3 regions of the Arthrobacter sp. NPDC057009 genome follow, and region 2 is predicted to be linked to each of the others. Evidence: predicted binding sites of a transcription regulator. Region 2 holds the regulator's gene; each other region holds the start of a gene.

What was found. The regulator LexA, encoded in region 2, represses DNA repair genes until DNA is damaged. The targets are predictions, from matches to a motif close to TCGAACANNTGTTCGA.
Region 1: the regulator LexA is predicted to act here: its motif matches at 8,062-8,077, upstream of ACFTR6_RS07460 (DUF222 domain-containing protein).
Region 3: the regulator LexA is predicted to act here: its motif matches at 3,985-4,000, upstream of ACFTR6_RS18615 (LexA family protein).

Annotation. Positions count from the first base shown of each region.
Region 1 covers NZ_JBHUSB010000005.1:147,361-157,817, reverse strand. Annotated here, with positions in the region: gene ACFTR6_RS07495 (glucose 1-dehydrogenase) at 1-235, shown strand, start outside; gene ACFTR6_RS07490 (adenosine deaminase) at 425-1,447, opposite strand; gene ACFTR6_RS07485 (ABC transporter) at 1,598-4,249, shown strand; gene ACFTR6_RS07480 (transglycosylase family protein) at 4,476-5,144, shown strand; gene ACFTR6_RS07475 (hypothetical protein) at 5,382-6,008, opposite strand; gene ACFTR6_RS07470 (MSMEG_6728 family protein) at 6,175-7,149, shown strand; gene ACFTR6_RS07465 (SDR family oxidoreductase) at 7,157-8,017, shown strand; gene ACFTR6_RS07460 (DUF222 domain-containing protein) at 8,154-10,208, shown strand; gene ACFTR6_RS07455 (hypothetical protein) at 10,341-10,457, opposite strand, start outside.
Region 2 covers NZ_JBHUSB010000023.1:35,719-46,175, reverse strand. Annotated here, with positions in the region: gene ACFTR6_RS19110 (ATP-dependent DNA helicase) at 1-1,128, shown strand, start outside; gene lexA (transcriptional repressor LexA) at 1,206-1,964, opposite strand; gene ACFTR6_RS19100 (LysM peptidoglycan-binding domain-containing protein) at 2,290-2,745, shown strand; gene ACFTR6_RS19095 (histidinol-phosphate transaminase) at 2,823-3,941, shown strand; gene hisB (imidazoleglycerol-phosphate dehydratase HisB) at 4,001-4,627, shown strand; gene hisH (imidazole glycerol phosphate synthase subunit HisH) at 4,624-5,361, shown strand; gene ACFTR6_RS19080 (hypothetical protein) at 5,362-5,520, shown strand; gene priA (bifunctional 1-(5-phosphoribosyl)-5-((5-phosphoribosylamino)methylideneamino)imidazole-4-carboxamide isomerase/phosphoribosylanthranilate isomerase PriA) at 5,593-6,339, shown strand; gene ACFTR6_RS19070 (SseB family protein) at 6,397-7,275, shown strand; gene ACFTR6_RS19065 (MFS transporter) at 7,333-8,631, shown strand; gene ACFTR6_RS19060 (DUF1844 domain-containing protein) at 8,778-9,164, opposite strand; gene infC (translation initiation factor IF-3) at 9,548-10,457, shown strand, end outside.
Region 3 covers NZ_JBHUSB010000021.1:68,449-78,905, reverse strand. Annotated here, with positions in the region: gene ACFTR6_RS18640 (hypothetical protein) at 696-950, opposite strand; gene ACFTR6_RS18635 (hypothetical protein) at 937-1,221, opposite strand; gene ACFTR6_RS18630 (hypothetical protein) at 1,434-1,826, opposite strand; gene ACFTR6_RS18625 (hypothetical protein) at 1,834-2,160, opposite strand; gene ACFTR6_RS18620 (Y-family DNA polymerase) at 2,209-3,489, opposite strand; gene ACFTR6_RS18615 (LexA family protein) at 3,540-3,971, opposite strand; gene ACFTR6_RS18610 (helicase associated domain-containing protein) at 4,432-5,082, opposite strand; gene ACFTR6_RS18605 (hypothetical protein) at 5,793-6,224, shown strand; gene ACFTR6_RS18600 (DUF3846 domain-containing protein) at 6,320-6,670, shown strand; gene ACFTR6_RS18595 (DUF4192 family protein) at 7,297-8,298, shown strand; gene ACFTR6_RS18590 (hypothetical protein) at 8,517-8,684, shown strand; gene ACFTR6_RS18585 (hypothetical protein) at 8,874-9,740, opposite strand; gene ACFTR6_RS18580 (glutaredoxin family protein) at 10,289-10,457, shown strand, end outside.

The sequences.
Region 1 (10,457 bases), on a different contig from region 2:
GGCGCCGAAGGGCATCCGGGTGAACGCCGTTGCTCCCGGCCCCATCTGGACACCCCTGCAGGTCAGCAGCGGCCAGCCGAAGGAAGCCCTGCCCGAGTTCGGCAAGGACACTCCCCTGGGCCGCGCCGGACAGCCTGCCGAGCTCGCCCCCGCGTACGTGTTTCTGGCCTCGGCGGAGTCCAGCTTCGTGGTGGGCGAAACGCTGAACGTCAACGGCGGCAGCCCGACCCCGTAGCGACCGGCCGCGGGCCGCAGCACATTTCTGCACCGCTTTCCAAAAAGCAGCATCGCTGCCGGACCCGGGAATACCGCATGACCGAGCGGATGACCCGGGTCCGGCGGCGGCACGGCCCCGGAATAGTGGAGCAAAATTGCTGCGGCCCGACTGAGCCTTAGCTGGATTAAGCCTTAGCTGGAGCGAGCCTTAGCTGGACAGTTCGTCCAGGAGTTCCTGCTTCCGTTCCTCACTGGCGAACGAGGACCTGATGGAGTTCGCGGCGAGCCTGACCCTGTCGAATTCGGACAGCCCCAGGACCGACTCGAGCTGCTCGAAGTTGTTGTCGACGTAGCCGCCGAAGTAGGCCGGGTCATCCGAGTTCACGCTGACGTTGAGTCCGGCCGCCAGCATGGCCGGCAGGGGATGGACCGCCAGCGTGTCCACGGCGCGGAGCCTGACGTTCGACAGCGGACAGACCGTCAGCGGCACACGGTCGGTGACCAGCCGCTCCACAAGGTCCGCGTCTTCCATGCACCGGATCCCGTGGTCGATGCGCTCCACTCCCAGCACGTCCAGCGCCTCCACAATGTACGACGGCGGGCCCTCCTCCCCTGCATGGGCAATCTTCCGCAGGCCTGCTTCGCCCGCCCGGGCAAACAGCCGGGTGAATTTCGACGGCGGGTTGCCCACCTCCGCTGAGTCCAGGCCGATGCCGGCGATCCGTGCGTTCATCGCGAGCAGCCCGTCCAGGACCTCGAGGGCGGAGTCTTCGGAGAGGTCCCGGAGGAAGGCGGCAATCAGCAGGGTGGAGATGCCGAACTCCTCCTCGGAGGTGGCGAGGACCGAGGCCACGCCGTTCACGCACGTCTCCAGGGAGACACCCCGCGAGAGGTGGGCCTGCGGATCCATCATGATTTCCGCGTGCCGCACCCCGGCCGCCGCGGCCCGCGACAGGTAGGCCCGGGTCATGTCCGCGAAGTCCTGCTCCGTCCGGAGGACCGCCATGTTGGCGTAGTAAAGGTCCAAAAAGGACTGCAGGTCCGTGAACTCGTACCGGCTGCGCAGCTCGTCCAGGTTCGCATATGGCAGCTCGATCCCGTTGCGCTCCGCGAGCGCGAAAATCAGCTCGGGCTCCAGCGTCCCTTCGATATGCAAATGCAGCTCAGCCAGGGGAGACGGGAACGGGGGCGCCGTCACCTCCGCTTCGTCCGATGGCGCTGTTTCTGTCACCGGCGCAGTTTCTGTAGTTCGCGGCGTGCCAGGTGAAGGCGCAGTTCCGGCCGAAAGGACAGTGGAATCAGTGGATTCGGCGGCGCCGTCGTAAGTGTTCACCCCGACAGAATAGTCCCCGGACCGGGCACAACCGCTAGAGTCGATCAGATGCGGACTGAAGAGTATGCTGACCCGTTAGCCGATCTGGACTGGTCCCTGGACAGTGGCCCGGGAGCCGACCATTCTGTTGACGGCTTCGTCCGGGTGCGCGGTGCCCGGGAGAACAACCTTCGCAACGTGGACGTGGCCGTCCCGCGCGACGCGATCGTTGCCTTCACGGGCGTCTCGGGCTCGGGTAAGTCCTCGCTGGCGTTCGGGACGATCTACGCGGAGGCCCAGCGCCGGTACTTCGAGTCCGTGGCCCCCTATGCCCGCCGCCTCATCCAGCAGGGCCACAATCCCAAGGTGGAGATGATCACGGGGCTGCCGCCCGCCGTCGCGCTTCAACAGCGCCGCGGCACACCGAGCAGCCGTTCCACGGTGGGGACGGTGACCACGCTGTCCAACTCGCTCCGCATGCTGTTCTCGCGCGCCGGCAGCTACCCGGCCGGGGCCAGCCCGCTGGACTCGGACGCCTTCTCGCCCAACACCGCCGCCGGCGCATGCCCCGAATGCCACGGCCTCGGCGTGGCACACACCGTGACTGAAGCCTCGATGGTCCCCGACCCGTCCCTGAGCATCCGGGAGGGAGCCATCGCGGCCTGGCCCACCGCGTGGCAGGGCAAGAACCTGCGCGACATCCTCATCCACTTGGGCTACGACGTCGACACCCCGTGGCAGGACCTGCCCCGGAAGGACCGCGACTGGATCCTCTTCACCGACGAGCAGCCCGTCGTCGAGATCACGCCCCAGCGGGACCGGGTGGAGAAGCCGTACAAGGGCAGGTTCTGGAGCGCCAAGAGCCATGTGCTCCACACGCTTTCAGACTCCAAGAGCAGCACGATGCGCGAACGGGTACTCCGCTTCATGGAAACCGGCCACTGCCGCCGGTGCAGCGGCAGCGGACTCACCCCCGAGGCCCTGGCCGTGACATTCGCGGGCAGGACCATCGCCGAACTCAACGCAGTTCCGATGGCCGAGCTGGCGGACATCATCCGCCCGACCACCGAGCTGAAGGCCGCCGGCACCGCCTCGCGGAAGCTGAATCCCGGCAAGGAGTCCGCCGGTGAACGCAACGAGGTGGCCGTCGCCATCACGCGCGACCTCCTCCAGCGGATCACAGTCCTGCTGGACCTGGGGCTCGGCTACCTTGCGCTCGGCAGGTCGACGCCGACCCTCTCGCCGGGCGAGATGCAGCGCCTCCGAATCGCCACCCAGCTGCGCTCGGGCCTGTTCGGCGTGGTCTACGTGCTGGACGAGCCGTCCGCCGGGCTGCACCCCGCCGACGCCGAACCCCTCCTGGCGGTGCTGGAACAGCTCAAGTCGTCAGGCAACTCCGTCTTCGTGGTGGAGCACAATATGGACATTGTGCGCCGCGCCGACTGGCTCGTCGACGTGGGGCCAAGGGCAGGAGAGGCTGGCGGCGAAGTGCTCTACAGCGGCCCCGTGGCCGGCCTGGCCGACGTCGAGGCCTCCGTCACACGCCCGTTCCTGGTTCCGGACGGCGCCGCTGGCGGCGGTTCGCCGGGTGGTACTGAATCGGACGGCAGCGGGCCTGACAGCAGGGACCAGACCAGCCGCCGTCGGGAGCCTGCCGGCTGGCTGGAACTGAAGGACATCACGCGCCACAACCTCCGCGGCCTCGATGCTTCGTTCCCGCTGCAGGTGCTGACGGCGGTCACTGGCGTCTCCGGTTCGGGCAAGTCGACGCTGGTCAGCCACGTCCTGGCCGGGGTGGTCGGATCTGAACTGCACGGAGGCGCGGGCACAGATTCCGCGGGGTCCCTTGGCACCGACGACGACCAGCCCATGAACGGCGGCGACCCCGGCACGCCGCTGAGTGTTGGAAACGTGACCGGCCTGCACCACGTGGACCGGCTGGTGACCGTGGACCAGAAACCGATCGGCCGAACGCCCCGGTCCAACCTGGCCACCTACACGGGGCTCTTCGATGCCGTACGCAAGGAATTCGCGGCCACGGACGAGGCCCGCGCACGGGGCTACGGGGCCGGACGCTTCTCCTTCAATGTGGCTGGCGGGCGGTGCGAGACCTGCCAGGGCGAGGGCTTCGTCGCCGTCGAACTGCTGTTCCTGCCGGGCAGCTACGGCCCCTGTCCGGAATGCGACGGGTCGCGCTATAACCCCGAAACGCTGGAAGTCACCTACCGCGGCAAGAACGTGGCCGAGATCCTGGGCATGACTGTGGACGCCGCCGCCGAATTCCTGCAGGACATTGCCCCGGCGGCGCGCAGCCTGCAGACACTGCGGGAGGTCGGGCTGGGCTACCTGCGGCTCGGACAGCCCGCCACCGAACTGTCCGGCGGCGAGGCCCAGCGCATCAAACTCGCCACCGAACTGCAGCGGGCACGCCGCGGCCACACGCTGTACCTGCTTGATGAGCCCACCACCGGGCTTCATCCGTCCGACGTCCGGCTCCTCATGGCGCAGCTGCAGCGCCTCGTCGACGCCGGGAATTCAGTGGTTGTGGTGGAGCACGAGATGGACGTGGTGGCAGAAGCAGACTGGGTGATCGACCTCGGGCCGGCCGGCGGAGACGCCGGCGGCAGGATCGTGGCCTCCGGAACGCCCGCCGACGTGGCCGGTTCACCCGACAGCCGGACTGCCCGTTATTTGGCATCCGCGCTCGGGGGACGGAACTAAACCCTGGATCGAACCCAAACATCTCGATTTGATAACGGAGCGCGACCCGTTTAGGGTGGGACACATGCCCGCGCGCGACGCGGGCCCATGAATGCCCGGTGCCGCCTCCACCATTTACTGCCCGGCCGGCGGACACCGAAATGACCTCTAGTTCGTCAGGGGCGGGCAGTAGCGCGAAAACGTCCGGGGACGGACCGAGCGCGGGTGGCCTCAGGAGCATCCCAAAATGAAGAAATCCACCATCAGCACTGCCGCGCGCCGTGGAGTGACCCTGGCCGCCGTTTCCGCCGCATCCCTGGCCCTCTCCGCCACCGCGGCCAACGCCGCAACGCCCACCACTACGAGCGCCTCCACCTGGGACGCCCTCGCACAGTGCGAGAGCGGCGGCAACTGGGCCATCAACACGGGCAACGGCTTCTCCGGCGGCCTGCAGTTCACCCCGCAGACCTGGGCTGCTTTCGGCGGAACCGGTGCGCCGCAGGACGCTTCCCGCGCCCAGCAGATCGCCGTGGCCGAAAAGGTACAGGCAACCCAGGGCTGGAACGCATGGCCCGCCTGCTCGGCCAAGCTCGGCCTGACCGGTGGCGGTGGCGCTCCTGCACCGCAGATCCAGCCGCAGAGCTCGACAGTACAGGCCGCGCCCGTCCAGGCTCCGGTCCAGACCGCGCCCGTCGCCCAGGCTCCCGTGGCCGAAGCACCGGTCCAGGCCCGTCACGCTGCCGCCATCAACGTAAGCGGCGAGACCTACACGGTCCAGGAGGGCGACACCCTGAGCAAGATCGCCGACAAGCTCGGCATCCACGGCGGCTGGCAGCACCTTGCCGACGCCAACGCTGACACCATCAGCGACCCGAACCTCGTGTTCGTCGGACAGGTTCTGCAGCTGCCGGCCTAATCTGGCTGATCAGGCCGCTTAGCGGCTAAAGCTCGACGCCGGGCGGTCCCTTACGGGGCCGCCCGGCTTCGCTGCGTCTGGGGGTTGTGCCCGGCTTCGCTGAAGCTGCCGTCGCTGCATCTGCCTTTCATGCACCGATCTTCAGATGCAACGACGCCGGGCGCCCCCTTAAGTGGGGACGCCCGGCGTCGTACTTTTATTCTCTACAGCGTGACGGCCGGAGCCGCCGGTAAACGGCTACGCCGCGGCAGGAAGCTCCCGGACGATGCGCACTTTCCAGGCGGCGTCGTCGCTGGTGTCCAGGAGGGCAACGGTGCCGGAGGCGATGTGCAGGGCAACCCGCTTGGCGTGCAGCAGCTCGAGGTAGAGGTGCTCGTTGACACGCGCGGGGCTGTCGATGACGAACTTCATGGCATCGCGCATCTTGCGGTAGTTGTCGCTGCGTTCGCGGTGCAGGTGCAGTTCGAGCGCATGGCGCTGCTTGACGCGCGGCTCATGCTTGTTCAGCCAGTTCACGGCAGCGTGGACGCCGATGACCAGGGCCAACGAAACGGCGTAGATCCACCAGCCGGTGGACATCAGGAACAGCGGCAGGTTGGCGACGGCCACCACTGCGATGAAAACGCGCAGGGCGACGAGCCGGCGCAGGGTCAGTGCAACGGAAGCAAGCGCGGTGCGGAAGCGGTGCTGGTCCTTGCGCGCAGCAGCCGGGTCCAGCGTAAACTCGTCGAGAACGAGAATTCCGTTCGCGTCGGCGCCCAGCATCTGACCGTACTTTGGGACGAACAGCTGAGGCTCCTGTGAAAGGTGTGAATTCCCCTCTGCAGGGGCGGACGACAGGGGCGCGGGAGAGGTAAGAGTCATGAATTTGCTTCCGGACGCTGTTGAGGTTTCCGATATCTTAGTGGATTAATCAACCTTCCGCATCCAGGCGTCCACATTGTGAGCAGCCGGATGTCCATTTTGGGTGCTGTCTGTGCCGCGCGGCACTTCAATTGGCACATCGCGTCAAGGACGGCAGACTGAAGGGATGCAAACCTTCCTCCCCTATCCCGATTTCCGGCAAAGCGCGGCCGCGCTGGACACACCCCGGCTGGGCAAGCAGCGCGTCGAAGCACTGCAGACACTCCGCGCGCTGGTCATCCCGGAATACGGATGGCAGTCACACCCCGCCATTCGAATGTGGATGGGGCACGTTCCTGCACTCACCATGTACGGCCTGGCCATGGTGGACGAATGGACCAAGCGCGGCTTCGCCGACACCACACGGGACAATATCCGCGAGTTCGCTCCGCAGGCTGCCCATCCGGACTACGCCGCCAAGATCCTGCTTCCGCCGTGGCTCGGGGACCCCGAGTTCCACCTCAGCCACCGCTCCAACCTGATCCGCAAGGACCCGCACTTCTACGAAGAGGTCTTCCCCGGGACGGAGCATGGGCTGGAGTACGTCTGGCCGGAGCCCCGTCACGAGTTCCTGCCAAAGGACCCCGCGGGTGACGTTCTCTGGATTCTGCGCGAGCACGTTGGCCACGGCGACCCCGAACAGCTGGACAAGGTGGGGCTGCCGGCTGTTGGCCGGGCTTCCGCTGCTGGCGCCCCGGGCGGTGCGGGTGCCGGTTCCTCCTCCGATTCCGGGGGCGCCAGTTCCGGCGGCGTCGGCGATTCCGACGACGACTACCAGTTCGTCTACGCGGAGGAAACGTCGCGCAGGCCGTCCAAAGTGGCCAAAAAGGCCCCGGCCAGGCCGCTGGTCAAGAAACCGTCGCGCAAGCGGCAGCGCCAGGAGGCAGCCTTCTCAACTCTGCCCGGCAAGTCGCCGGTGGCCGTACCATTCGACGGCGGCGGCAAGTTCGCCGTCGGAATGGTCCTGGGCCGTCCCATCACCCTTGACGACGGCCGCTTCGGACGCAATTTCAAGGTCACCGACATCATCGACCGGTCAGAGTTCGACTACCCGGCGCTGCTGCAGGATCCCCGCGTCTTCTTCCCCGTCCCGGCGCTCTGAGTCGGCCATGACTATCCTGCTCGCCGGCTGCGGCGACCTCGGCACGGAAGCGGGGCTGCAGTTCTCTGCTGCCGGACACCGGGTTGTCGGCTGGCGCCGTTCACCCGACAAACTGCCAGCTGAGATCGACGGCGCCGCTGCGGACCTCAGCACAGCTGAACTGCCGCCTGTCCCGGCGGACACTACCGCCGTCGTCATCGCAGTGGCTGCGGACGGCCCCACGGAAGAGGCATATCGAAGCGCCTATGTGAACGGGGTTGCGCATGTTCTCGACGCGCTTGCCCGGGACCGCGTAACGCCGGAACGCGTGCTCTTCGTTTCATCCACAGCCGTGTACGGCGACGCCGCCGGCGCGTGGATCGACGAAAGCGTTACGCCGGAGCCTGGCGGGTTCTCGGGCCGCATCATGCGTGAAGCCGAGGACCTGCTGCTGAAGCGGCTCGATGGAACCGGCACGACACCTGTCGTGCTGAGGCTTGGCGGAATCTACGGGCCGGGCCGCACCAGGCTCATCGACCAGGTACGAACCGGTACCGCCGTGATTCCTGCCGAACCGCGCTTTACCAACCGCATCCACCGCGACGACGCCGCCAGCGCCATCGTGCATCTGTGCACTATGTCTGGCGAGCCGGCTCCGGTGTACCTGGGCGTGGACAACGATCCGGCCGAGTTGGGCGACGTCCTGCGCTTCCTGGCAACCGAATTGGGGATGGCCGTCCCGCCGACGGCTGCCCTCGGCGATGCACGGGGCGGCAACAAGAGGTGCAGCAATGCATTGCTTCGGGGAACCGGGTTTTCCTTCAAGTACCCATCCTTCCGCGAAGGCTACCGAGACATTCTGGCCGGCGTCGGAGTCCGCCACCCGTAACTTAGGCACCGCCCTATGAAGGGGTGAGGCCGAAGTGGCGGGCACCGAAAAAATTTTTCAAAAAATTTTTCCCTTTTCGTCCCAAGTGACCCTTATCACGTCTAAAAATGTCAGACCCCGCTGACAATCTAGACCCATGGAAGCTATCGGGGAGCATGGAGCGGACATCGCGGGCGGGACTGACGTCTCCGGCCTGAATGCTGCTGCTCCGCTGCGGGGCCGGGGGCTTCGCAGCGTTCCGGCCGCGGCTTCCCCGTCCAGCGCCCGTATCGAGGGCACGTCCGACGGCGGCGCTGCGCTGGCAACTGCTGACCTGCGGGCGGGCCTGGTGCTCCTGGATTCCGCAGTCGCTGCGGCGGAGGAAGAGCTCGCCGCAGCCAGTTTCCCTGAAGCAGCCGACTTCGCAGAACTGACCGAACAGCTCTCCCGCCGCATCGAGTACCTTCAGCTACAGGCTGCCGCGGCGGTGGAACGGACGCGGGCCGAGGCGATCAGCGCCGCCGAAGCAGCCAACCGCGCGGCCGGCTGGACCACAGGCTGGGGCAATGAACCCGAAACCGCTGCAGCCCCAGACGCTCAGCCCTCCGAGGCCGCCGCCGTCGGCAGCCCTGCTGATGCCCCGTCTTCCGCTGACCCGCTGACGGTCCCTGCCCGCGCGGTGGCCTGGTCCCCGGCCGACGACGGGTCCCGCAACACGGTTGATTTCCTCCGCACCCGGCTTCGCATCAGCAGCGCCGAAGCACGCCGCAGGCTCGCCCTGGCCGGCGACGTGCTCCCCCGCACCGGACTCGCCGGCCGGCCCATGCCGCCCATACACGAGGAAACCGCGGCCGCGCTCACCGCCGGGATCATCTCCTCCCGCGCCGGCACCACCATCACCACCGCCCTGGACAAAGTCCGCCACATCCCCGATCCAGACGCGCTCGCCAAAATGGAACGCAACCTCACCCAAACCGCGATCGAAAACGACCAGGACTTCCTCACCCGCATCGCCCACCGCTGGATCGACGCCCTCGACCAGGACGGCACCGAACCCTCCGAAGAAAACCTCCGCCACCGCCAAGGCGTCTTCATCCGCCCCAAACGCGGCGGCCTCTACCACCTCGAAATCCACGCCACCACCGACCAATACGAAGTTCTCACCACCGTCATGAACACCGCCACCAACCCCCGCACCACCACACCCGACACCACCAGCAGCGGCAGCAACCGCGGAGAAGACGGCAACGGCAATAAAGACGGCGGCGGCAACGACAGCTATGGCGACGGCGAAAACACGGGCAGCGCCACCGCTGTCGACTTGGACGAGGCCTTCAACGCCCCTGCCCCGCTCCCGGATCTGGACCGGCGCACCCTGGCCCAACAACGCCTCGACGGCCTCGTCGGCGCCAGCAAGGCGGCCCTCGCCACCGGAACCCTGCCCGCCACCGGCGGGCTCCGCCCCCAGGTCATGGTCACCGTCTCCTACCAGGACCTCCTCAACAGCATCGAAACCACCGCAGCCAACGGCCCCCGCTACGCAAACAGAGGCAACGGGCAAACCAGCGACATGGGACCATTAGCAGACTCCAGTCCAGGCACGTGGCACACCAACGCCCCGGAACCCCAGGCAGGCACCGACCAGGACACCTGGCAGATCGGCGCCCCGGAATCCGCGTTCATTCCCGGCACCGACCAGCAGACTTGGCAGGCCGACGACAGCGAACCCACCCCTATCACCAGCCTTCCCGGCATCAACTGGCCCGGCAACGGCCAACCCGGCACACCCACCGGCAGCGGGACCTTCACCTACACCGGCCCCGTCACCGCCTCCACCATCCGCAAAACCGCCTGCGACGCCGACATCATCCCCGTCCTCCTCAGCAGCCAAGGCCGCATCCTCGACATCGGCCGCACCACCCGGATCTTCCCGCCCCACATCCGCAAAGCCCTCAACGCCCGCGACCAAGGCTGCGCCTTCCCCAACTGCACCATCCCCGCCACCTGGTGCGAAGCCCACCACATCACCTACTGGTCACAAGGCGGACCCACCAGCACCGACAACGGCGTTCTCCTCTGCACAGCCCACCACCACCTCATCCATAAAGAACAGTGGAAAATCCACGTCAAAAACGGCACCCCCTGGTTCATCCCGCCACCCCACATCGACCCCCGCCAACAACCCCGACAAAACCACCACCACAAAACATGAACACCCGGAATGACGCCGCGTTCAACACGCGGAATGAACTCGCGGCCGATGAAAACAGGGTCGAAAAACGCGGAAGCGCCAGCCCCAAAGAACCGGGACCAGGCGCTTCCGATGGAACGAAACTTGCGGCTGCTATACGTCCTGCCAGCCGCTGCCTTCCGTGAATGTGGCAACAAGGGTGCCCACGCCTGCCTGCAGCGAATTCGATGGATCTTCGTACAGCGAAGCCTCGGTTGCCCGGCTGTGGGT
Region 2 (10,457 bases):
AACCTCGAGGTGGCGCTTGCCGGAGTGCCTGGCGGCCTCCTGCCGAACGGCCTGAACGATGAACAGCTGGACTGTGTGGACCAGCTTCGTGAGGCCTGCCGTGCGGCGCTGTCTGATTCCAAGGGGGACAGCAACACAACGGCCGACGGCGGGCGGCAGCTTGCGCGGTCCCGCCTGCTGGTGATTTTGGAGCTGTGTGAACGGCTCATCGCCGCGCGGGAAAACCGCGAGGTGGTCTGGTTCTCACGGAACAGCACGTTTGATCCCCAGCAGGGATACTCGGCGCCCGACGAGACCGCCCCGGCACTGATCAACATCGCGCCGCTGAGCGTGGCCGGCCGGCTCCGGGAAGGCCTGTTTGCCGGGCATACTGTGGTGCTCACATCGGCCACGCTCGCCATCGGCTCCGCCTTCGAACCCGCCGCAGGCGGCCTGGGCCTGTTGGGCGACGGCGCGCCCAGCTGGACCGGCGTCGACGTGGGTTCGCCCTTCGACTATCCCCGGCAGGGCATCCTGTACGTGGCAGGCCACCTGCCGAAGCCCGGCCGCGGCACGTCGCCGGAGGCGCTCGACGAGCTCGAGTCACTGATCCGCGCGTCCGGCGGGGGAGCACTCTGTCTGTTCTCCTCCCGGCGCGCCGCGGAGGAAGCGGCAGATGCCCTGCGCATGCGGCTGGATGTGAGCATTCTCTGCCAGGGCGAATCCACCATGACGGCGCTGGTGAAGCAGTTCGCCGACGAACCGGACACCTGCCTGTTCGGCACGATGTCACTGTGGCAGGGCGTCGACGTGCCGGGCGGATCGTGCCGCCTGGTGGTGATCGACAGGATTCCCTTCCCGCGGCCGGACGATCCGCTGATGACCGCGCGGTCCCGGGCCGTCGCCCAGGCCGGCGGCAACGGCTTCATGTCGGTATCGGCCACGCACGCGGCCATCAGGCTTGCCCAGGGGGCGGGACGGCTCATCCGGTCCACGAATGACAAGGGGGTGGTGGCGGTGCTGGATTCCCGGCTGTCCACCGAACGCTATGGCGGATTCCTGCGCGCCGCCCTGCCGCCGTTCTGGCCCACCACGGACCGGAAGACCGCAGTCGCCGCACTGGAACGGCTGGCCGGCGCGCAGGCATAGCGAAGCCCCGGGCTGCTGATGCTGCCCGGGGCCAATGGAGTTTCTGCTACAGCGAGCTTGTGCGGCAGCGACCGGTGCTACAGCGAGCGGAGTACTGAAACCACCTTGCCCATAACCACCGCGTGGTCGCCCAGGATGGGCTCGTACTGGGTGTTCTGCGGGAGCAGCCAGGTGTGGCCGTCGCGCTGCCTGAAGGTCTTGACCGTGGCTTCATCGTCGAGCAGCGCGGCGACGATGTCACCGTTGACGGCGTCGCTTTGCCTGCGGACCACAACCCAGTCCCCGTCGCAGATGGCGGCGTCCACCATGGAATCGCCCGCGACCCTGAGCATGAACAGTTCGCCGTGTCCCACCAGCTGGCGGGGCAGCGGCATCAGATCCTCCACCATCTGGTCCGCGAGGATGGGGCCGCCGGCGGCGATCCGGCCGACCAGCGGCACCATGGCCGTGTCCATGGCGCTGGGCAGTTCTGTCACCGTTGCGCCTGCGGCTGTGCCTGCCGGGCTCAGGGCTGAGGCCTTGTCCGCGCCGCCAGGCTTTGCTGCCCGCGCATCCAGGGTCAGCGGCATCAGGACTTCCATGGCGCGCGGCCGTTTGGGGTCACGCCGCAGGTAGCCGAGCTTCTCCAGCTGGGAGAGCTGGTGGGTGACGCTGGACAGGCTCGCAAGGCCGACGGTGTCGCCGATTTCACGCATCGACGGCGGGTAGCCGTTCTCGTTCACTGAGCGCTGGATGGTTTCCAGAATCTTTTTCTGCCGGACTGTGAGTCCCTTAGGGGTCCGCTGAGACCGCGGGCTGCGCTGGGGAGCCTTGCCGTCAGAGGCCTGTGCTGCCATGTTCGCCAACGCCTTTCCGTTCCTCCCGGCCGCGGTAGCTGCAGTGGCCGGGAACTTCCGGCCTGAAAAATGTCAGACCCTGCTGATCAACTGCAGATGTGGTTGTTCTGTGATTTCCAACGTAGGCCAGCCATACAGCTTTTTCAAACATTTGTTCTAGCGAGTCTCGACTTAATTCGTTGATAGGTGCTAAAACTAGGAAAAGCAAAGTTCGAACATGTGTTCTAGTTAGGCTCGCTTGTCGGCCCGGTGTTCGAACTGTTTGTTCGAACGCGAGGCAGTACAACCGCGAGGCAGTACAACTTGGTCCAGGAGGGCTCACGCCATGTCAGCTTCAACACACGCCGCTTCAACACACGCCGCTTCACCGCGCGCCATTTCACCAACAGCCCGGTTCGCAGATTCCCGGGACAGTGGTAAGCCCGCCGTCCCGGCGAAGTCCGGTGCCGCATCCCGCCCGGGCAAGCCGCCGCGCCTCCGGCTCACGCGCCGCGGCCGCATTGTCCTGATCGGCCTGCCGCTTGTCCTGCTCGCCGCCCTCATTCTTTCCCTGGCAGGGCTCCTGAACTCCCCGGCCAAAGCGGCGGACAATGCCAGCGGACTGACCGTCACCCCAGCGGTTTCGGTCACGGTGCAGCCCGGTGAGTCCCTCTGGGCCATCGCCGGAAAGGTGGATCCGGACCGTGATCCCCGGGATGTCATCGCGGACATCGTCCAGCTCAACGATCTCCAGGCAGGCAAGGTCATGCCCGGCCAGCAGCTGTTTGTGCCGCGGAAATAAGGCGGCCAGAAGTGGGGCAGGGGTGCCTCAGCCGTCACAGTTTCCGGCCAGCCCTCCGGGTTCCTTAAACTGTCTTGGTGACTGACCAGCTTGAGCGACTGAACCGACTGCCCCTGCGGACCAACCTGAAGGGGCTGAGCCCTTACGGCGCCCCGCAGTTGGATGTGCCGATCCTGCTCAACGTCAACGAGAACACCCATGGCGTGCCCGACGATGTGCGGGCGGCCATCACCGCGGCGGTGAGCGAGGCCGCCGCCGGGCTCAACCGCTACCCGGACCGCGAATTCACGGAACTTCGGGAAGCCCTGGCGGAGTACCTGGGCCACGGGCTCAGCCCGGACAACCTCTGGGCAGCCAACGGCTCCAACGAGGTTCTCCAGCAGATCCTCCAGGCCTTTGGCGGCCCCGGCCGCACGCTGCTGAGCTTTCCCCCGACGTACTCCATGTACCCGCTCCTCGCCAGCGGCACGGACACCGCGTACATCGCCGGCAAGCGCGCCGATGACTACGGCCTCAGCGCCGAGTCCGCCGCCAGCCAGGTGCGCGAACTCCAGCCCAATATCGTCTTCCTGTGTTCACCCAACAACCCGACCGGTACCGGCCTGGGCCTGGATGTGGTCGAAGCCGTTTACGAGGCAGGTGAGGAAAGCCAGGCTGTCGTGGTCGTGGACGAGGCCTACCACGAGTTTGCGCACGACGGCACGCCCAGCGCCCTGACGCTGCTGCCGGGCCGGGAGCGGCTCATCGTTTCCCGGACCATGAGCAAGGCGTTCGCCCTGGCCGGTGCCCGCCTCGGCTACATGGCCGCGGCGCCGGAGGTGACCGACGCCCTCCGGCTGGTGCGCCTGCCGTATCACCTCTCGGCCGTCACGCAGGCAACCGCCCTCGCGGCGCTGCAGCACCGGGAGGCGCTCATGGCGGATGTGCAGGACATCAAGCGCCAGCGCGACCGGATTGTCGCCGAGCTGACGCGGATGGGGCTGCGGCCGGCGGCATCCGATTCCAACTACGTCTTCTTCGGCGGTCTGGAAAAGCCCCATGAGGTCTGGCAGGAGCTGCTGGATGCCGGGGTGCTCGTCCGGGACGTCGGCATCGCCGGCCACCTGCGGGTCACCGCCGGCACTGAGACGGAAACCACAGCCTTCCTGGAGGCGCTGGAAAGCATCCTGGCCAGGCAGGCCGCACTTCCGGCCTAAACTTGACTATGGACCATGACTGGTCCGCCCCCCATCCTCGTCAAAGGACACCTATCACCATGAGCGACACCGGAATCAAGGCTGCCGAGGCCCGGACTGCCCGCATGGAGCGCGAGACCAGCGAATCCTCCGTGCTGGTGGAGATCAACCTCGACGGCACCGGAGTGTCGGACATCAGCACCTCGGTCCCCTTCTATGACCACATGCTGACGGCGCTGTGCAAGCACTCACTGATCGACATGACCGTCAAGGCCACCGGCGACACCCACATTGACGTGCACCACACCGTCGAGGACGTGGCCATCACCTTCGGCGAGGTCCTGCGCACCGCCCTGGGCAACAAGGCGGGCATCCGCCGCTTCGGTGAGGCCACCGTGCCCCTGGATGAAGCCCTGGCACACGCCGTGGTCGACGTCTCCGGCCGGCCCTACCTGGTGCACGGCGGCGAGCCCGCCGGGCAGGAATACCACCTGATCGGCGGCCACTTCACGGGATCGCTGACCCGGCACGTGTTCGAGGCAATCACGCTGCACGCCGGCATCTGCCTGCACATGAACGTCATCGCCGGCCGCGACCCGCACCACATCGTCGAAGCCCAGTTCAAGGCGTTCGCCCGGGCGCTCCGCGCCGCAGTCGAGCCGGATCCCCGCGTCGAGGGCATCCCGTCCACCAAGGGGGCACTGTGACCGGAAAAGTACTGCACGAGGGCGCGATCCTCGATCCTTCCGCCACCCTGAAACCGGCCTCGCCGGAGGGCAAGCCCACCGTGACCGTCCTGGACTACGGCTCCGGCAACGTCCGGTCGGCCGTGCGTGCCCTGGAACGCGCCGGCGCGGAAGTCATCCTGAGCTCCAAGCCCGAGGACGTACTGAACGCCGACGGCCTGGTCGTGCCCGGCGTCGGCGCCTTCGAAACGGTCATGCGCGAACTCAAGGCCGTGGACGGCATCCGCATGATCGGCCGCCGCGTCGCCGGCGGACGTCCGGTGCTGGGCATCTGCGTGGGGCTTCAGGTGCTCTTCGAAGCCGGCGTTGAACACGGAACCGAAGCCGAAGGCATGGGGGAGTGGCCCGGCAAGGTGGAACTCCTCCCGGCCGAGGTGGTTCCGCACATGGGGTGGAACACGGTCAAAGTCCCCGAAGGCTCGAAGCTTTTCGACGGCGTCGAAGGTGAGCGCTTCTACTTCGTGCACTCCTACGGCGTCCAGAACTGGGATTTCGACGTCATCCAGCCCCGGATGGCCCCGCCGCTGGTCACGTGGTCCGAACACGGCGCGCCCTTCATCGCCGCCGTGGAGAACGGCCCCCTCAGCGCCACACAGTTCCACCCGGAAAAGTCCGGAGACGCCGGTGCGCGTCTGCTGAAGAACTGGGTCGACGGACTTCGCGCGGCGCATTCCCGGCAGCCGGCGGACGCCTGAATGTGGTCCGTCCTCCTGATGGCACTGGCCGGCCTCCTAGTGGGCGGCGCGCTGTCCTTCAGGCAGCAGCGCAAGCCGCTCTGGATCCAGATCGGCTTCTGCGTGCTGGCAGCCATGTCGCTGCTGGCCGCCTACCTGCTGACCCTCCCCGGCAAGTAACCAACCAAACCGCCGTGGGCGCCGCATCAGACGGGCCCACGGGAACCAGCGCCTACAAGAACTGAGGACCCGATGACCAGCCAAAACGAGCTGCCGGTACTTGAACTGCTGCCCGCCGTCGACGTCGTGAACGGCCAGGCCGTCCGCCTGGTCCAGGGCGAGGCCGGCAGCGAAACCAGCTACGGAACGCCGCTGGAGGCCGCACTCAACTGGCAAAAGCAGGGCGCGGAGTGGGTCCATCTGGTGGATCTGGACGCTGCCTTCGGCCGCGGCTCGAACGCGGACCTGCTGCGCGAAGTAGTGGGCCGGCTGGACATCAAGGTTGAGCTCTCCGGCGGCCTGCGCGACGACGAGTCGCTCGAGAAGGCGCTGGACCTGGGCGTAGCCCGGGTGAACCTCGGCACCGCCGCCCTGGAGAACCCGGAATGGACCGCGCGGGCCATCGACCGCTTCGGTGACCGGATCGCCGTCGGCCTGGACGTCCGCGGGACCACCCTCGCCGGACGTGGCTGGACCAAGGAAGGCGGTGACCTGTGGGACGTGCTGGGCCGCCTCGAAGAGGCCGGCTGCGCCCGCTACGTGGTCACCGACGTCACCAAGGACGGCACGCTGCAGGGGCCGAACGTTGAGCTGCTGCGCCAGATGGTGGAGAAGACCGGCAAGCCCGTGGTGGCATCCGGCGGCATCTCGAGCCTTGATGACCTGAAGGTCCTGCGTTCCCTGGTGCCGCTCGGCGTCGAAGGTGCCATCGTCGGCAAGGCGCTGTACGCCGGCGCCTTCACCCTGCCCGAGGCCCTCGACGTCGCCGGACGCCGCTAAGGCATCGCCGTGGCCGAGCACCACAGCCACCGGACGGATGGCGGACCGGCAGCGGAGCTGCCCCCTGCCGCCCCGGGCGTACAGGCACGCCGGCTGCCCGGCCATATCGAGGCCGCCCTCGCCGGGGCGGGTGGCGCCACTGATTCCGCAGGCCAGCCCTGGGCCGGGCGCAGCCTTGCCGGCGAAGACGCCAAGATCCACAACTTCGAGGACGACGACGGAACGGCCGACGCCGGTTATCTCGCCGCAGTCTCTGCTCTCGTTGCAGGCGAGGGCGATGAGGCCGCGGTAGTGGCTTCGCTCGCCACCGCCCGCGTCTTTGTCCCCGTCGTCGCCCAGCTGGCGGAGGAAGCCGAGGGCGCGCACGGCGTGCACGCCGACAAACAGGCGGACATGGCGCTGGTGACTCTAAAGGCGCCGGACGGCCGTCTTGCGATGCCCGTGTTTACGTCGGCAGCAGCCCTGGCGGCCTGGCACCCGGAGGCGCGCCCCGTGGCTGTCTATGCCGCGAGGGCAGCCCTGTCCGCCGTTTCCGAAGGGGCGGAGCTGCTGGTCGTGGACCCTGGCTCCGAGGTGACCTTCGTGGTCCGTCGTCCGGGCGTCTGGGCCCTCGCGCAGCAGCGGGAGTGGGTGCCCGCCTACCTGGACACCGAGCTCGCCGCAGTTCTGCGGGCGGGAGCCGAAGGCACACCTGCGGTCCGCGGACTCGACGTCCTTCCCGGCGGGGGAGTCGGCACCGCCACTGCATCCGGCCGCCGTATCGACGGCGGCGGATCCGGACCGGAACTGCGGGTGGTGCTTTACCTTGAGGACGGTCTCGACGCGGCTGCGGTCCAGGAGCTTGTTGCGCGACTCCAGTCGGAGTGGAGCCGGAATGTATTGTTTGGTGAGCGCGTTGATTCGATCGAAGTCAAGCTAAGGCGCGCCGCGCAGTAGCCGCGGGGGCGGGCATCCGTTCCGGTGCTGTCCGGCGGCGGAACTGAGGACCCACCTGTGAATTTCATCCTGTACCGGGAGCTGCTGGCCGTCCGGCCCATCCGCCGGCTCCTGGCCGTCGGCATGATTGCCCGCATTCCCCATTCGGCGGCGGGTGTCCTGTTGACTCTGCACATCGTCCTGACCCTCGGTGAGGGCTACGCGGCTGCGGGAACGGCGGCGGCCGTGATGACCATCGGCATTGCGCTCGGTGCGCCGTGGCGAGGACGCCGCGTGGATACCGCAGGCCTGCGCAAGGCGCTGATACCTTCGGTCATTTCGGAAACTGTCATTTGGTCCATCGTGCCGCACGTCTCCTACCAGTGGCTGCTGCCCCTCGTGTTTGTCGGGGGCCTCCTGACGCTTCCCATCTTTAGCGTGGTGCGGCAGTCCCTGGGGGTCCTGGCGGACGGCGACCAGCGCAGGACCGCCTTCGCGCTGGATTCAGTCACCACCGAGATGGTGTTCATGTTCGGGCCGGCTGTCGGTGCTGTGGTGGCCACGAGCGGCCATTCCGCGCTGGGGCTGACCGCCGTCGGCGTCTCGACGTCGCTGGCCGGGCTTTTTCTCATGTGGTTCAACCCGCCCACCCGCAGCGCCGACCGTTCGGCGGCCTGCGAAGCGGACGAGCAGGAGGCTGCAGAGGTTGCCGTCGTGGCTGCTGCGCCCGCACATCTGCAGGAGGCTGCTTCAGACCTCGGTCCGGCGGCTGCGGGCACCGGGCGGCGGGGAGTCCTCCGGGGCAGGGTGGCCCGTAGCCTCGGTTGGTTCACCGCTGCGGTAGCCGCGGTGTTCGCCGTTGCTGCCGGCGCGGGCATGGTGCTCAGCGGCACCGACGTCGGCATCGTGGCCGCATTGGAGACCGGCGGCCGTCAGGGCGAAATCGGCTTGGTGTTCTTCTTCTGGTGCGCCGCGTCGGTGGTGGGCGGCCTCGTGTACGGTGCCATGCACCGGCCCGTCTCGCCGATCCTGCTGCTGCTGGCGATGGCGGCGCTGACTATCCCCATGGGCTTCGCCACCGATACCCTGACCCTGAGCCTGCTGTCCGTGCTGCCGGGTCTCCTCTGTGCGCCTGTCCTTTCGGCTGCCTCCGAGACGGTGACGGAACTTGTCGACGAGGACAGGCGCGGTGAGGCGATGGGCTGGTACGGGTCGGCGCTGACCGCCGGTGTTGCGCTGGGTGCTCCGGTGGCGGGACTCTTCATTGACGGCGTCGGACCGTCGGGCGGCTTCGTGTCCGTCGGTGTGGCTGGCGTGCTGCTGTGCGTTGTGGGCCTTGTCCTGCAGCAGCGCCGCCGGGCCGCCACTGCATCCTGACCGGCCGCGGGCTTCGGCATGCAAAGCGGCCGCGGGCTTCAGTGTGCAAAAACGGCGGCGGGCTTCAGTGTGCAAAAACGGCGGCGGACCGGCTCCGAAGAGCCGGCCCGCCGCCGTCGTAATTCAATCTGCAGTTCGCTGCGCCCTTAGTTCACTGCGCCGGTGAACTTCTCACCGGGGCCCTTGCCCGGAGGATCCGGGATGATGGACTCTTCGCGGAAGGCAAGCTGCAGGGACCGCAGGCCATCGCGCAACGGACCGGCGTGCTGCGAGCCGATCTCCGGGGCGGCTGCAGTCACCAGGCCGGCGAGGGCGGTGATGAGCTTGCGGGCCTCATCCAGGTCCTTCAGCTCTGCGGCGTTCTCCTCAGCGGCCAGGCCAAGCTTGACGGCCGACGCACTCATGAGGTGCACGGCGGCCGTGGTGATGACCTCGATCGCGGGAACCTCGGAGATGTCGCGGATTTGCTGCGTGACGTCGTCCCCGGCGCCGGGCGCCCGGTAGACGTGTGAATTGCTGTCTGGAGTGCTCATACTGGTAAGCTTGTCACAGACCGACTGGATGTCGTTATTTTGCCGTGTATGAGACCCACTGCCGCGAATGTGCGGTCGGCGGGTATCTTTCTGTAGAATTGATATTCAGTTTGCAAGCGGAGGTCTCTCCCACCCGCGTCAGCCGTTTTCCCTGGAAGGTTCAGGGCAGCAAGGTTGCCGGGTAACGGTCGGGCGGTTCACTGGGCAGGAGCCCGGGGAAGTGCGTGTAGTCCCTGCGGGGAGGTGCACATCCGATCTTCGAGGCCTTCGATTGCTCCGGCAATTGGGGGCCTTCTCCATTTTGCCGGTGGAACACCCATTACAAACACAGGAGCTTTAACATTAGCGAGCCAAGAATCAATGAGCGTATCCGCGTCCCTGAGGTGCGGCTGGTCGGCCCTGCCGGCGAACAGGTAGGGATCGTCCGCATCGAGGATGCCCTGCGTCTGGCTGCCGAGTCCGACCTGGATCTCGTTGAAGTTGCACCGCAGGCCAAGCCTCCGGTGTGCAAGCTGATGGACTTCGGCAAGTACAAGTACGAAGCCGCAGTCAAGGCCCGTGAGGCCCGGAAGAACCAGACGAACACGGTTCTGAAGGAAATCCGGTTCCGCCTGAAGATCGACACCCACGACTACGAGACCAAGCGCGGCCACGCCCTGCGGTTCCTCGGAGCCGGGGACAAGGTCAAGGCCATGATCCAGTTCCGCGGACGCGAGCAGCAGCGTCCCGAAATGGGCCTGCGCCTCCTGCAGCGTTTCGCTGAGGATGTCGCTGAAGTCGGTGTCGTGGAGTCAAGCCCGCGCATCGACGGCCGCAACATGGTGATGGTCATCGGTCCGCTGAAGAACAAGGCCGAGGCGAAGGCCGAGGCCCGCCGCGCATCCCAGCGTGCCGAGGCCAAGGCCCAGAACGAAGCCAAGGCCGCTGCCCGCGTGGACGTCTCCGGCAAGGACCAGGCGCCGATGACGCAGTCGCTGGGTGACCTCCTGCCGGAGGGTTTCAAGGTTTCTGCGGAAACTGCCGCCGAGGCGCCGGCTGGGCCGGCCCAGGAAGCTCCGGCTGCGGAGGCCCCGGCCGCCGAAGCCGCGGCACTCGAAGCTGCGGCGCCTGCCGAGGCGCCCGCGCCAAAGGCTGCTGCACCCGCCGCTGCTGCACCCGCCGAGGCGCCTGCGCCGAAGGCTGCAGCTCCCGCGGAGCCGGCCGCCGCTAAGGTGCCTGCGCCGAAGGCTCCCCAGGCCGAAACGCCTGCCCCGGCAGCGCCGAAGCCCGCGGCCGTGCCTGCCCCGCCCAAGC
Region 3 (10,457 bases), on a different contig from region 2:
TTACGCAATCCTGAGTGTCATGTTAGCGGTACTCATGGAAACGTAATCGGGATGCATAATGAGGGAGTGAGCAGAGGGGATGGAAGGCGATATGAACATGACCGCACGCACTCTGGTATTTTCGCTTGTCGGCACGGCGGTACTTGTGTTTGTAGCTCCCTACATTCTGGGGCCGTTCGCCCCTAACGGCACGGAAACGCTTATCCTGGTCGCTTTCCTTTGGGCCGGTGTCTGGGGCGTGAGCCGCGTGCGCTCAAGACGCCAGATATCGAGGAGCGGTCAGTAGAACGCCCCTGTCGTCATTTATCTTGATGGCCGATTCGATTCCATGAGGAACCGGCTTGGGCTCCTCCGCCCGGCCAGGAGCAGAGCGCTCAGAGCTACGAACAGAACAAGAGACTGACACCTATGCGGGCACCCGGCCTGACCCGACTGCAGGGCGAGGTACAGAAATCGATTGACGCAGGCTGCCGAGCACTCCCATTTCTGCAACCCGGCTTAAAACGTCCGTAAGAGGCCCGTCCGCATAGCGTCCCGTAAGCCGGTCGACTATCCGGCTACGCAGCACTGTGGTGGCTTTCTTTGAAGTAGCTGACAGGAACCTGCCCGAATGCCGGTTCGATTGGACGCCTCGCCAGGGAGCCCTGACTGAAACACTGGACCGCCCCATAGCCTTTTGGTAATCATGAGCTCTCCTACCGCGCGAACAGCCACCCCGGCTGCTCTGCCTCGCGCGGAATTGTGGCACGTACGACGGCAACCGGGTGATCGGCGGGGGCAGCATGGATTGACAATGTCCAGTGAATATAGCCGTCCCATTTGGGTTCATACAGCAGGTTCCCGGGCCGTGCGCGGGGCATCTTCGTGACCACCTTGGCGAGTGCGACTTTCACCGGCGGGGCAAGCCCCGCGGGAAGCCCGGTGCCCGCGGGGTATTCAGCAGCCGCCATTGAGGCCTTCGAGCGTGTCGACCTCGACGGCGTCCAGCAGTTCATCGGTGCTGTTCCCGGTGGTTCGGGCGAGTTCATCCAGGGCGATGAACCCGGTCCGGGCAAAAGCGATGGCCAACTCGGCCAGGTACGCCGCCCCGTTGCGCTGGACGAGGTCGTCCAGGACGGCGTGCATGTGCCCGGTCATTTCACTGGGGCCTTCGGATTCCTCGGCGGCGATGCGCAGCAGGGTCAGAGCGGCCAGCCGCGGATCGTCGTACATCAGTCCCATGGCCCCACACTACGCAGAGCCATCCTCACTGTCAGTGATGGCCTTCGGCAGGTCACTCCCCGGCCTACCCTCACACCGCAGGCCGAAGGTCCACGACCGACTCCGGCTGCGGCGTACTCGGACGCACCAGACTTCAACGCAGACCACGTCCCGGAGCCGGTCGTGGCCCTCGGAGCGGTGTAGGCGCCGAGAAGCCCGGAGGAAGTGAACTCTTACCGCCGGCCCACAGGTGCGGCCCCCGCGGCAGCCCGCAGGAGCCTGACGAGCCGGCCGGTGTCGTCCAGCCGGTCGACCGGCCGGGCGCCGGAGAGCTCGCGGGCCTGGGTCATCATCCACAGGGCGAAGTAGTTGTGCGGTACTTTCGCCTCCAGTGCCGTCCCGAACAGGGCCGTCACCCGGGGGTCGAGGTGCCCGCCGGGCAGGAACTGGAAACCGGGGCAGAACGTCCCGTCCCCGATGAACACCCGAACCAGGGCCCGCAGCGCCGGTTCCGGATCCGGCAGCACACTCAGACGGGCACTTACGTCCTCTAGGGAGGGCAGGCCGAACTCATCGCGCAATGCCGTCCACATCCCGTCCGGGACCGGGCCGGAAAATCCTTGCACGCCTGGCCTAGTCGTCGGTGATGGTGGCCAGGAGCCACTGTTCGGACAGTGGATCGCGGCGCAGCTCGAAGGTCCGCAGCGGGGCCGTGGAGTCGAGGCGGACCTGGATGCGCCAGTGCTCGACGTCGACGACGTTCCCGATCCCGACGGGGGCTGTGCGGCGGGTGTCCCACCACGAGTCCCTGCTGAACCAGTGCACGGGTTCGGCGGCGACTGCCCAGATCCGTCCGTCGTAGCGGACAGCGAGGGGAGTGCCGGCAGGGGTGAAGCGGACGTCGACCGGGAGGTCCAGGGCGTGCGTGTTCAGGGTGGGCGCGTCTGTCGTGATTGTCATGTGGTGGTTCTTTCGTGTGGTGCTTGGTGTTGACGTTTGGTTGTTGTTTTAGGCGGCTTTGACGAGGGGGAGTTCGTCCCAGTGGGTGGTGTACCGGGGGGAGAGCATGTCGCGTTTCATGGTCCAGTCGAGCCCGGTTTTGATCCCGGCGTGGCCCAGTCCGATGGAGCCGCGCCCGTACCGCCGGGTGACGTCCTCGAGGAGGGCTCCGATGTGGCGTTCCTCGTGCGGGTTTTCGAACAGGGACAGGGGCGCCTGGTTGCCGGTGGGGCGCAGGTCGGTGACCATGATCCCGGCCCGGGCGTACCGGACCCCTTCAACGATCCGGGGCAGGAGCGCGTGCGCGGCCCTGGTCAGGATCACCGGGTCCGCGGTGGGCATCGACAAGGGCACGCACACGGAGGGGTAGGAGGTGTCGTTCTGGTTGTAGTGGGACGTGCCGGCGAACGCGGTCAGGACCTTGGCCTGCAGCCCGTGTTTGGCCAGCCGGGCGGAGGCCTGCTGGCCGTAGACGCTCAGGACCTGCCGCATTCCGGCTGCTGTGGTGATGGGTTGGGCGAACGAGCGGGAGAAGATCAGCTGGTCCCGCCCGATCCGTTCTTCCTCCATGGGGATGCAGGGCGTGCCCTGCAGTTCCAGGACGGTGCGCATCATGACGACCGAGAACCTGTCCCGGATCAGCACCGGGTCCGCCCGGGTCAGGTCCAGGACCGTGAAGATGCCCATCACATTCAGCCGCTTCGTCAGCCGGCCGGCGACGCCCCAGATCTCCATGACGGACAGGCGCCCCAGCAGGGTCTCCCGCACGGGGGCGGGGATGGAGTCCCAGTGGCACACCCCGCCGAAGGCGGGGTTGTTTTTCGCCCATTTGTTGGCCAGTTTCGCCAGCGTCTTCGTCGGGGCGATCCCGACGCACACGGGAACGCCGACATTCCGCCGGACCGCAGCCTTCATGGCCCGGCCCATGGCGAGCAGCTCGGCCGGGGTGCCTTTGACGCCGAGGAACGCCTCATCGATGCTGTAGACCTCCAGCCAGGCCGAGTACCGGCCGAGCAGTTCCATGACCCGGGCGCTGATATCCCCATACAGTTCGTAGTTGCTCGAGAGCGCCACGAGGCCCCATTCCTTCGCCCGCGGTGCGAGCCTGAACCAGGGCTCGCCCATCGCGATACCCAGGGCCTTGGCCTCGGGGGAGCGGGTCACGGCGCACCCGTCATTGTTGGACAGCACGATCACCGGCCGGCCCTCCAGGGACGGGTTGAACGCCCTCTCCGCGGAGGCGTAGAAGCAGTTCACATCCACATGCGCGATCTGCGGCATCCGCCGCATCACCGCCGGCCTAGACACGACCGCCTTCCTTTCTGAAGAAATCGCCGGCGTTAGACATGGTGCAGGCACCTGGTCGCCACACCCCAGATCACCAGGTCCGACAGGGCCGGGACCCCGATGTCGGGAAACTTAGGGTTTTCCGCCTGCAGAACCACACCGTCCGGTGTGATCCGCAGCCGCTTGATCGTCAGTTCCCCGTCCAGGACCGCGACGACCACACACCCGTCGCGCGGCTCCAGCGCCCGGTTCACGATCAGCTCGTCACCGTCGCTGATCCCGGCACCCTCCATCGACTCCCCGGTCACCCGCACCACGTAGGTGCTGGTGATGTCCTTGATCAGGTGCTCGTTCAGATCAATCCGGCCATCAAAGTAGTCCTGCGCCGGCGACGGGTACCCCGCCGCGACCGGCACCGGGGACACCAGCACCGACAACAACGACACCCCCGCGTCTATCACGCGGGGACCAACAATAACGCTCACGACGCACCTTTATTCGAACATATCTTCGATTCTTTCAGTGTAGACCCTGGCACTGACAGAACAACTTCCACTCCGTCCGAGTGGGCCGGGGATGGCGTCCTGCCCACAACCGGGGACAATTCCGTTCGGCTTATCCACCGCTGCGGCGGCCGACGGGAACTCCCCCGATGGCTCCCGAGAATTCAGCCGTGGATAACCCGAATTGCCCCCAACCATGGACAGGACGGGCGCCGCGTGAGTGCCGGGCACCGGGCGGGCCGCCGTCACCCAGGAACCGCGGGGGCTCAATAAGCGGCGTACGCGGAATCCGGGGGGAGTAGGCGGTGGCAGCGGGGGCATGGAGCGGGTTCTCCTGGGCGGGGAAACCGCCGGACGTCCGGCGGTTCCGCCGTCGGGAGTTGAGTTCGCGGAGCGGACGCTAACCCGAAGCCGTTATGCGATCGCTGTCCTGCCCGCTGGGTCAGTCGCTGGTGCCGCTGCTGTTCTTGGGTTTGCGGCCCCGCTGCCGTCCGGCACGCCAGCCCGGCAGCATCTTGTCCAGCGCCTGCGCCTTGGCCGGGTCGAGGTCACCAAGGTGTGCCTTTTGGCGCTGGGCGTGCAGCCAAACGCCAAGGACGTGCTCTTCTCCGACCGTGTCGGCCTTGTGGCGGGGCCAGTCGTGCCCGGCCGCCCGGTACCGAACCAGGGCGGAGAGCCGGTCCTGCCACCTGGCTGCGTCGGCCACCGGCCTGGGTAGTCGGTGCCAGCCGGGGAGGACGGCGAGCCCGTTCCGGTACACAGGTGCCAGTGTCCCGGCAGCGGCGTCGTGACGGCGCCGCTCCAGCCACGCCGCCAGGGTCCGCTCACCGGCTGCTGGGGCTGTGCGGGAGGGGTAGCGGCCGGTTTCCTGAACCATGGCCACGAGGCGGTGCATACGCGCGAGACTTTGCACGCTGACACGTGCCTGGGTACTGGCGGCGTTCACGTGCGCTGCCTGCAGCCCCGGGTCGGCGGCCCGTGCCATGGCCAGGTGGTAGCCGACGGTCGCAGCCGGGGCCCGGGTGAGCGCGGCGATCCGCGAGCGGGTCAGCCCGCCCCGGTACATCAACACCCACTCCGAGTTCGGAACCACACTATGCCGCCTGGTCACCACGGCACAATCCTGCCACCCCGCCGGCCCAGGGCTGGCCTTTATCGGCCGCGGCTTCCGCGGCCCACAGCCTGAGGTGTGGGGAGCGGGCGCCTTTCCGCCGGGGCCAGGGTGCATGGGGAGACAGCCCGGCCCCGCCGTGATGGCCTGCACGCCTTGTCTGTAAGCGAGGCCCGTTGTCGGGGATGAGACAAGTCTGTCTTGCCAGCCTTAGAGAAAGTCCGGAGCACCTTGGGGTTTGTTGAACGTTCGCTGAAGGCGCGTGCTCGTTAGGCTCGCCCTGGTTTCCGCTGCGCTCCAACCAGTTGAAGGGCGTCCGCTGGCGCGGCCGGCTGTTGGGTCCAGTGCCGGCTCCGCAGGGCTCCGCCGTCCCTGGCCCTGGTTCCACGTCTTCGACGTTTTTTGGCTGCTGTCCCAAGGGATTGTAAGTGTCCGCTCCGGCCGGTCTAGCCCCGGTTCCGCAGGCTCCACCGGGGCCTGCGGGCCGTGGAATCGGCTCCGGCGCTCCTGCGTCGCTTATTTCCTGCGCAGATTCCACGGTCCTTGCCCCAAGGGGTAGACAGGCCTCCGTCGGCCACAGCTCCGCAAGCTCCGCCAGCAGCCAAAACAACGCGGGGGAGAAGGGGACGCTGGCCGGTCACCACGGGGCCGCCCACCCCACCAACCCTTTCGGCAAAAAAAGGAGTAACACCATGAACGCAGTCACTACGAGGACCGTGACCACCGCCGACACCGGAGAAACAGTCCACGACGTGCCCGTGCTCGTCGACTACCACATGAACGACGGGTACGACTGGATGGACGTCATCGCAGAGCACGGCTGGGCCGTGATCCCCAGCTGGGGCTGCGACGGCTGGGACCTGGGCCAATGGCCTTACGTCATGGTCGCCGGGATCCGCACCGCGGACGGGATCGGCAACCTGTTCGGCATGGCCACCTACTGCGAAGGCGACGTACGCACGTACTGGTTCAGGACAAAAGCCAGGTTCTGGACCGCGATCAGCGAACAGGCGTTCTTCCACTGGAAGAACGGACAGGCCCAAGGCCCAGACGACCTGCCCGAGACCGCCGCCGAAATGCCCAGCCGCTACCGGATGCCCTGCACCCTCACAGACGCGGCCTAACCCCACCACAAGCCGCTGCCCCGCCCCTGAACGGCGGGGCACCACACCACGCCATACACACCAACCCAACACACATCATCTGAGAGGACAACCCGATGAGTACCTGCACCGCCCTGATCATCCCCGCCGACCTGAACGAACCGGCCCGCGTGGAAACCATCGACGCCGGACTGGAGACGCTGCAAAACCTCGTGGCCGGGAACATCGAAGCCGTAAGCGGCGACGACTGGCACTTCTACCTGAACGAGGAAGGCAAAATCCTGAACCTTCCCCCCAACCGCCGCACCGCGATGCTGGTCCTCGAAGAAACCGGGATGCTGGCCGACGTGTACTGCGGGAACGTCGTGTTCCTGGGAGAAACCCATGACGGGGACGAGGGCAACGTGCCTCAGCACCTGATCGACCTCGCACAACAGCTCTTCGCGCTGGAACAGGAAGCCGCCTGACCGGGCCGGGCACCCACTTACTCAAGTCAATAAGTGGGTGCCCACCTCCGGCGTAGGGGCCCGGTTTGCACGGGCGGTCCGCCGCCACTGGCCGGCCTGGGTGCGTGGTCGCCGGCGGAGGACCGCCATCCCGCCAGCGGCCTCCACACCTCACCTGCTGTACGCGGCAAGACGCCACGGGGATGAACCTTGGGTGCGACCGGTGGGGAGAGGAAGTGCATGCTCGCAGGGCTCGCACCCGGTCGGGCGTCCACTCCGCAAGCTCCGTGGCCGGCTGTTGGGTGCTGCCGGTCCGTCGCAGAGCTCCGGTCCGTCATCACCTGCTGTGTCTACGACGTTTTGGCTGCTGTCCCAAGGGATTGTACGTGTCCGCTCCAGCCTGTCGAGCCCCGGTTCCGCAGGCTCCACCGGGGCCTGCGGGCCGGGAATTTCCCTGCGGCGCTCCTGCGTCGCTGATTTCCTCCGGGAATTTCCCGCCCCTTGCCCAGGGGTAGACAGGCCTCCGTCGGCCACAGCTCCGCAAGCTCCGCCAGCAGCCAAAACAACGCGGGGGAGAAGGGGAAGCTGGCCGGTCACCACGGGGCCGCCCACCCCACCAACCCTTTCGGCAAAAAAGGAGCAACACCATGACTGAAAAACTGACCATCTCCGGTTCGGCTGACCTGATCGCCGCCGTCCCGCACCTGCTGGGCGTCCAGCCGAAGGAATCCTTCGTCGTGCTGACAGCCCGCGCCGGATCTTTGGGGGCCAGCCTGCGCATGGACGCCCCGGCAGAAGCCGCCCCGGGCGATTACGCGCAAATCCCGGGCGATTACGCGCAGATGATCACCACCTACGCAGCCCACGACGACAAGGCAACGGGATCCTACGTCATCGTCTACACCGACGAAGACCCGGAGTACGGCTACCCCTACGCCGCACACGTCGCCGCTCTCACCACCGAGCTGGCAACGGCACGGATGCCCGTCCGCCTGGTCCTGCTGGTCACCAGCACCTACTGGGCCACCTACGGCACGGCCGAAAAGAACCCGCTGGACGAGGTCAGGGACAGCAACGCCAACGTCACGCTGACCTACTACGGGTCCGCCCCGCACCTTGAGGTGTACAACGCCGAGCTGCTGGGCACGTGGGCGCCGCCCGTACAGGCCCCGGAAGGCACCGAGGAGGACCTCGAAACCGCATGCGAGACGTGGGCGGCCACGCTGGACGGGACAGGCATGCCGGACACGGACACCGCCCGGCAGTTGGCGGCAGCATTCCAGCACCGTCACATCCGCGACTACCTGTTCCGGGACACCATCACCACCCACAACGGCAGCTTCGGTGACGTGCTGACCGGGAAGTTCACCGCCCGTCCCGACTGGGACCGCGTGGACCGCGCCGAGGCGATCGCGTTCGAGCTGATGAAGGCCGTACCGGCCGGGCAACGCGCCCCGATGCTGACCCTGATGGGCTGGCTGGAATGGCTCAAAGGCCGCGGATCCCACGCCGACCGATACCTGAAACTCGCCGCGGAGGACGTCCCGGATTTCCGCCTCGCGGTGCTGCTGCGGGAACTGATCAACCGCGGCCACGTCGCCGACGTCGCCCGCGACGCTGACACCGCCTACAAGCGCCGCCTCATCTAGAAGAAGCGGGCCGGGCCGGATCAGCACACGATCCCGCCCGGCCCACTTCCACGCGGTGGCGCCGGCGGCCTCCGCCGCTGCGCTCCCCCGGCCGCCGGTAACGCTGCGCGGGCGAAGCCACCTTTGCCAGCCAGCGCGCAGAAACCACGGCTAGGGTGAAAGGGACAACACCGTCCTATTCATCCAGCCAGGTTCACTTAGGCACAGGGGGAGCAGCCGTGACAGAATTCCGCATGACCGACGACGACACTGTCGGCCCCGACGCCAGCCACCTCGAAGACCTGATCGAACTGAGCCTGCTCACGGCAGCAGACAAGGGCCGCGGCCCCGTGGACTATCCCGTCAATGACCGCCGACTGCCCGAGATCGAGGTGGACGAGCCCTAAACCAGGAGGCAGCGCGGGGGCTGCCCCGCACGGATTTCCTCATTCTGTATTAGCGGTTCCATTGGAGCTTCCGAAACCGCTAAGTGTGACGGGTTTCCTTTGGCGTCGAAGGTATCCACGTTTGCTCTGTCACCGCGGCCTGGACCGGCCTGGTTCTGCATCTCGAGACAGCTGAAACCAGTGTGCCGGCTAGCTCTGCGTTGTGCATGGATCAGGCAGATCTTGCCAGCCAGGAGGCGCGGTAACCAGGTTCTCACAGACGCTACCCCACAGACGGACCTGCTGGTATTGGGCCTCGTCGGGAGATTCATCCATTACCGGCTGCCTTTGATCCTCCGGCACCAGTTTTTGCTTGTGCGTTTTGTCACCATCCAGAACCGTCATTTCCAGTTGCGGCCGGCAAACCATTCCTGCTGGCGGTTCCAGGTCAATCATCAACACATGACTTTCGTCCTTTTGAAGCACGATGGTCTTGTCCGGGAAGAAAGGCTTCTTTTCGGCCGCAGTTGGGTCTTTTAAATACACGTGTTGGTTCGCCGCACCGATATCGAGGCCGACCCTGATGGACGGATCAACGTGGGGCATAAAAGGCCTGTTGAGCCAAACAAGCGTTCCTCCCCGGGCAGCTGCGGAGCAATCAGAGATATCACGAATATCAGTGACCCTCACGGAGTCGGGCCGTCTCCCGGTGATGATGACCATCATGGAGCGGGGCCCAATCACTGTGCCGCCACGTGCCGCCAACAAGTCTGCCTGTTGTTGAGCTCCGGCCGGGTACACCTTGGCGGCGTCTTCCCTCGAAACCGTGACTTGAGGCGGCAGGGAAACCGCCTGATCGCTCCTCTCGGCCTCCACGTCTACTTGCACAGTGACCGGATCCCCATACCGGTCCGCGTCGAAGAGCATGGTCAGGCCACCAGTGAAAACTTCTGTCAGCCACGCCGCGATAGCGGCTGCCATGATGCCGCCGATCCAGACAAATGGTTTGCGCCACAGCGCTTTCGAAGTGTGCCTCGACCCTGGCGAATGATTGTTGTGGGGCTGCGCCGAGGACATGGCCCCTCCCGTGGTGTGAGCCTTCCCGCATTTTGCTTAAGGCTAAGAGCTGCATAAATCAAGGTCAATCCCACAAGGAATCCGAAAAGCCATCCCGGAAACCCTTCCTCAACGCACTGCTGCAAACCTATTGGGAATGCTTTCCCATACGTATTTTGTCCTTTCGGAAGTTTCATGTGCAGCGCCGGTGAATCAGCCGAGCAGATTCACGGGGCCGGCGCAGGGGATACGTATTTGCTCTCCCGGCCTCCTTCACATCGAAAAGCAAGGCCACGGACCGGAACAGGAAGCCGTGGGTGCGAGTTGCTGCCTATCCAGGGGAAGCGTGGCAGGGCTTTTACTGCGGCTCTATTCCGAGGACCGGATGCCGGTGGCTATTCGCCGGGAGCTGACGGCCCCGCCCCGCGATCACTAACAGTTTAAACGAGAAAAAACCGCTAGAAATCGCGGCAAAAGCACTATTCATTCACCTGAATGATTGGTAGAATGGAGGTAGAAAGTCAGCCAGACGAACCTAACCAGAAGTGATACGAAACCAAGGACTGAAAATGACTCTCACCATCTACACCAAGCCCTCCGGATGCTTCGGCTGCACCAAGACCAAGCACAAATTCGTTGAGGCCGGCCTCCCATTCCGCGAAGTGGACGTCACCACCAACCAGGCCGCCTTTGACTACATCACCGAAGAACTCGGCTACTCCCAGGTCCCCGTCGTCG